Regions from separate parts of the uncultured Virgibacillus sp. genome, predicted to be linked through region 1. Evidence: riboswitches for the same ligand, from Rfam matches in the RefSeq annotation. Region 1 holds a riboswitch; the other holds the start of a gene.
The links. A riboswitch is a leader RNA that binds a small molecule or an ion and turns the genes downstream of it on or off. The one in region 1 is predicted to bind S-adenosylmethionine.
Positions count from the first base shown of each region.

Region 2: it holds a riboswitch for S-adenosylmethionine, as region 1 does, so the genes downstream of both, Q1A47_RS00665 (methionine ABC transporter ATP-binding protein) here and Q1A47_RS10745 (PLP-dependent aspartate aminotransferase family protein) in region 1, are expected to answer to the same signal.

Region 1 is NZ_CANMAB010000042.1:15,141-18,355, reverse strand. Features, by position in the region: gene Q1A47_RS10745 (PLP-dependent aspartate aminotransferase family protein) at 190-1,941, opposite strand; SAM riboswitch class I at 2,096-2,216, opposite strand; gene rarD (EamA family transporter RarD) at 2,352-3,215, opposite strand, start outside.
Region 2 is NZ_CANMAB010000002.1:12,301-15,515, reverse strand. Features, by position in the region: gene Q1A47_RS00670 (methionine ABC transporter permease) at 1-149, opposite strand, end outside; gene Q1A47_RS00665 (methionine ABC transporter ATP-binding protein) at 139-1,170, opposite strand; SAM riboswitch class I at 1,275-1,385, opposite strand; gene Q1A47_RS00660 (thioredoxin family protein) at 1,454-1,792, opposite strand; gene Q1A47_RS00655 (toprim domain-containing protein) at 1,836-2,192, opposite strand; gene gcvH (glycine cleavage system protein GcvH) at 2,420-2,803, opposite strand; gene Q1A47_RS00645 (arsenate reductase family protein) at 3,003-3,215, opposite strand, start outside.

The DNA.
Region 1 (3,215 bases):
TGCCAGTTATATACGGGATAAAATAAGATCGCCTTCAATAACAGGCGATCAGTAAGGGAAGGTTATTTATAATTTTTCCAATCGGTAGTAAAAGTAAACCTCCTTTCTAAAAGTGAAACAGTTTTGTTACATAAATAATTAGTTCTAAATTTCTAAAATTAGTTTGATTCCAGCATACTGTTTGCTCGTTCAAACATGAGTGAGGTCAGAAGCATCGTCTTGTGATCGCAATGCTAAAAACTCGTCATAAGGATTTTTTGCGGTAATAACAGTGATCCCAGCTGCTTTGGCATATTCTAAAGTACTATTTTGATAAGGCTGTTCCAACCATACTATTTTTCCTTGTTTATTTATAACTTGTTCGATAACACCTGATGGGAGGTCTGATTGGAGAAACCATACAGCATCAAGCTCAGTTGGAATAGCTGATAAGTCTCTGAACACATGCTGAGATTCTTCAGTTGTTGAATGACTTATATAATAAAGCTCAAAACCAATAGATTGTAGCTGTTTGACTTTTTCCCTTTCTTTCTCTCCTGCATCTTCCCAGCCGTATACGGCAATGGTTTTTTTTCGTATATTTCCATTATTACGATCAAACGGAGAGCTAAGTAGCCAACTGATAGCGACGGAATCATTGGTTGTTATCGTTTTTGCTTCGCCAGTAGCTTCAGCGATAGCAGCATCTAAGGTGTATAATAAGTCGGTAACAGACTCCAAACCAATCGATAGACGAATTGTTTCCTCCGTAACACCACTAGTTTTTAATTCTTCAACGGTTAGTTGTTGATGCGTTGTTGAAGCAGGATGAATAATTAGTGATTTTGCATCACCAACATTAGCTACATGTGACCATAATTCAATACATTCAATTAATTGTCGTCCAGCTTCTCTCCCCCCTCGAATTCCAAAAGTGATGATAGATCCAGCACCTTCACTAAAATATTTTTTAGCTCGCTTGTTTGATGAATGGCTTTGTAAACCTGGGTAGTTCACCCATTCGATCGCAGGATTTTTAGCTAAGTATTCGGCAATTATCTGTGCATTTTTATTATGTTGAGGAATACGAAGATGCAAGGTTTCTAAACCCTGTAATAGTAAAAACGCATTATGCGGGCTAATACACGCACCAATATCACGCAATAATTGTACCCTTAATTTAGTAGCAAAAGCCGCAGGACCAACATCAATGAAACGGAGGCCATTATAGCTCTCATCTGGTTCTGTAAAGCCAGGGAATTTGCTGTTATTCCAATTAAACCTTCCGCCATCAACGACAACACCTCCAATGGTCGTACCATGTCCTCCTATCCATTTTGTAGCGGAGTGGACCACAACATCTGCTCCCCATGCTATCGGCTTAGCAATATAAGGTGCGAATGTATTATCAATTATTAAAGGAATATTATAAGAATGAGCTAAAGCAGCAATGGTCTCGACATCAAAGATGTGCAGACTAGGGTTCGTAATAATTTCACCGAAGATTGCTTTTGTTTTATCTGTGATAGCAGCTTCGACTTCATTCTTGTTCTTGCCATTAACAAATTTAACCGTTATACCATAGCGAGGAAGTGTGTTTGCAAATAGATTATAAGTACCACCGTATAAATTACTGTCAGCTATAATTTCATCTCCTGTACTAGCAACATTTAGGATAGCAAAGGTAATAGCTGCCATTCCAGATGCTGTTGCTACTGCTGCTACACCGTCTTCTAATTCGGCAATTCGTTGCTCGAAAGCATCTACGGTAGGGTTCCCTATCCGTGTATAAATGTTGCCCGGTTCGGTAAGGCCAAATAGATTCTGTGCGTGCTCCGTGTCACGAAAAACATAGGATGTTGTTTGATAAATAGGGACAGCTCTAGAACCCGTGGTTGGGTCTGGCACCTGACCTCCGTGTAGTAATACTGTATCTGGTTGTTTCTGGTGAAATTTTGCCATTATTCATTCCTCCTAGGATAGTTTGTAGTTCTGTATTGCCACGACTAGTATTGACGTGGCCAGTTACTGAATAGCAATCCTTGTGTCTGGAGGAAGAGGGGGAAAATGAAAAAGCCCTCTTCCTAAGAAGAGGGCTTGGATTTAACCTTTCCTCCTCTTATCTTCCAGATCATAAAATGGATCTGTAGGATGTAGCACCGTAAAAAGCAATATTTCATCGCTTTTTGGTTGCTGGGCTTCACAGGGCCTATTCCCTCCACCGCTCTTGATAAGAGATGTATTTTTCTAAATTATTGAATATTATATAGGTGTACATAATCTTTTGTCAACCACTAGTTTTAAATCGTAACAAAAGGCAGGCATAATACCATCGCCAAAACGTAAGAAAACCTAGAGCATGTTATATCTTTTTATACATGCTTTTTCCTCAGTGGTCTTCGGTAGCTCGTAAGCATAAAGTTTACTAGAGCTATCCAAATGAACGCGAAAGCAATTAAATGAGCAGAAGTAAAGGCTTCTTTATATATAAATACGCCTAGTAATAACATTAATGTTGGTGCAATATATTGCAAGAATCCGACCATTGCTAAAGAAATGCGTTTCGCTCCACTTGCAAACAGTAACAAGGGAATTGCTGTCATAACACCTGCACCCATTAATAATAGGTTCGTAGATGAAAAGAATTCATGAAGCTGAAAGGCGTTATCAGGGTAAATGGCTAGGTAAATAATTGCGAAGGGGAGAATAAGCATGGTTTCAATGGTTAACCCTATCATTGGTCCGATATCGACCTTTTTCTTCAATAAACCATACAGTCCAAAGCTGATGGCAAGTAATAATGACACCCAAGGAAACACACCATAGCTTATCGTTAAATAAAGCACACCGATTCCTGCTAGAATAAATGAAATAGTTTGACGGAAAGTAAAGGCTTCTTTTAATACGATAATTCCTAGTAATATGCTTATAAGTGGATTAATATAATAGCCCAGACTTGCTTGAACAACATGATTACTATTAACGGCCCAAATAAATATTAACCAATTTAGACTAATTACTAGCGTAGCCAAAGAAATACCAAATAGCTTCTTTTTATTATGAAGCAATTCCTTCCATTCCTTCGTAAAATCCGACCATTTACGCATAATGAGAACAAGTAAAAATGTGAAGACGAAAGACCAAATAATGCGGTGAGCTAATGTTTCCCCTGGAGAAACATGGTCAAGAAGCTTCCAATAGATTGGTAGAAATCCCCATAATATGTATGCTGATGA
Region 2 (3,215 bases), on a different contig from region 1:
CCACCTTTTTGAGTAAGGAATAGAAGCAATCCTAACAATAACCCAATAATAAACGTTCCAACTAAAGCAATGATCGTCATATAAAAAGTCTCATAAGTTGCTTCTATAAAATCTTCTACTTTAATATTTGGTAATAAATTAGTTAGCATCGTGGATAACCTCCAATTCTACGGAGGTTTCTTCACGAACAAACGAAATAGCTTTGTTCATATCTTTTTCATTACCGTCCATTTGAATAAATAAGGTTCCATAGGCACCAGCCTGTGTTTGCGTTATTTTCCCTTGTAAAATGCTAATGTCCACACCATATTTTTTTATAATTTGACTAATTAATGCGTCGTTCGTTGTTTCTCCAACAAAATGAAGTCTGATTAGCTTTCCATTTTGATAACGGTTCATAACATGTGATATATCACTATCTTCCTCGTCAGACCCCATAATTTGTTTGACGAACTTTTTAGTAACAGTTTGCTTTGGATGTAGAAACACATCGAGTACATTCCCTTGTTCTACAATCTTTCCATTTTCCATAACAGCAACTTGATTACATATTTTTCGAATCACTTGCATTTCATGTGTAATAAGAATAATAGTTAACCCTAAATTTTTATTAATATTAACAAGTAAATCTAATATTGCGTTCGTCGTTTCTGGGTCAAGTGCCGAAGTTGCTTCATCACATAATAAAACCTTTGGCTTATTTGCCAAGGCACGTGCAATACCGACTCGCTGCTTCTGACCACCACTTAGCTGGGCGGGGTAGGATGTTTCTTTTCCCGTTAACCCAACTAGCTCAATCAATGTTTTTACACGATTATCCCTTTCCGCTTTAGGAATCCCAGCTATTTCCAAAGGAAAAGCAATATTATCGGCAACAGTTCGCGACCAGAGCAAATTAAAATGCTGGAATACCATCCCAATATCTTGCCTTACTAATCGAAGTTCTCGTTTATTTAATGTCGTAATTTCCTTGTCATTCATTGTAATTCGACCACTGGTTGGTTCTTCAAGGCGATTTAATAATCGAACGAACGTACTTTTACCCGCTCCGCTATAACCAATAACACCAAAGATGTCTCCTTGATCAATCGAAAGGGTCAAATTATCTACAGCTGCTGTATTGCTTTTGTTTGAAGTAAAGACCTTACTCAAACCCTGTATCGATATCACACGTAATCCTCCTTTTATTTACATACATTTGTATTATGTCCTTAAATACAATTAAAAACGCCTTTCTGTAAGAGAACAGAAAGACGTTTGTTTGCCTTTTCGTCCCCTCATCTATCAAAGCCTAGGCTTTGCAGGAATTAGCACCTTTCAAGCATGATAGCTTGAAGGTTGCCGCGGTTTCATAGGGCCAGTCCCTCCACCGCTCAAGATAAGAGTTTTCAACTATTTAATTACGATAAAAGATATATTAGCATGCTGTATAAACAATGTCAACGATTTTCAGCTAACTATTCTTAAACATTTCCGGCTTATAATCTAATAAATATCGATAAATATTAGGTATGGAATGAAATGCGTACACTTTTTCTACAATTCGATTATCCTTCTTAACAACAAGACACGGTACACTTTCTATTTGATTATCCTGCATAAATTCTGGATACAAGGATGCATTCATCTCATAAAAAATGTCTTCTTGATGTACAGACTCAATTTTCTTTAGCATGGACCTTGCTAAATTGCACGTACCACAAAAAGGAGTAAATATATAAAGAAGGTAGTGGTCTCTTTTCAAAAGTTCGGCTGTAATTTGTTGCAAACATATCACCTTATTTAAACTCATTCATAGTGCTTGCTAAGTCCTACCCATTACTTTTACACCTTGTTTAGATTAAGAAAATCGGATTAACAGCGATTCGTTTACTCACTAATACTTGAGCTAAAATATTTTCAGGAGTTGTTGCTACTTCTCGATATTCACTACTAACATAGATGTGTTCTGCATGTGGTAGTTCTCTTGCCAATTGCTTTCGCAGTTTTTGGCCTGATTCATCCTCATCTACTAAAATGTAGACGTCTTTATCATCTAATGCGTAATCCTCTAACATTTGATCGAATCGTTCAACACCTAATGTTCCATTCGTACATATAATCGTTACATCGTCAGTAATAACCTTTCTAATTTGCTTTTTATCTGTTAAGCCTTCTACGATAATAATTTTTTCTAATTCGTCAGTTATCATCACATAGCACTCCTCAGTAAATCAAGCGGAAGGTTTTAATATCGCTCACTTCTACTATGTTATCAGTAGTTGTCTTTTCGAAATGTGACTTTCCTTTATTATATGATGAAATGTAGTTATTTAGTGATACGTCCAATTCGTAATGTTGAGCAATTAGTATAGCTGTAAAAACATGGCTGATTCCAACCAAAGGTTGTTTATCAGCCATTTATTTTTCTGATATGCAATTAGTCTTGATTTACGATCTCATCATATGCATCAGCAGATAATAAATCATCAAGCTCTGTCTCTTCAGATGGTTCAATCACGACCATCCAAGCTTTCTCGTAAGGAGATTCATTTACGAATTCAGGGCTATCCTCTAGCTCTTCATTCACTTCAATAACCTTACCGCTAATTGGAGCATATAATTCAGAAACTGTTTTCACTGATTCTACACTACCAAATGGTTCATTTACTTCTAATTCATCACCAGGTTCAGGGAGCTCTACGAACACAATATCTCCTAATTCATCCTGAGCAAAATCAGTAATCCCAATACGAACTTTTCCATCTTCTTTTTTTACCCATTCATGTTCTTTTGAGTATAATAATTCTTTAGGTACGCTCAAACTATCCCCTCCAATATGTAATTCACTTTTACTATACAAGGTATACGCGCAATTATCCAGTATTTCTTTTTAACTTTTCATATTATTTGTTCATACGGTTTTTTCCAAAAGTCCATAAATACATGTCTTATTTTGGACGTTTCTTTATGTCTGTTATTTTACGTAAGTCTATCCTAAACATGCTCTGTTCAAAGAGAAATTAAAGCCACGTATTTTCAAACATCTCCTCTTTAAAACCGACTGTTACTTTTGAGTCATCTGCGACAATTGGACGCTTAATTAGCATGCCATCGGTGGCTAATATTGTTGCCATCTCTTCATCAGATGCATCTTTTATTTTATCCTTGATATTTAGTTCTCGATATTTTTTTCCGCTTGTATTAAAAAACTTTTTGGCAGGAAGCTCACTTTT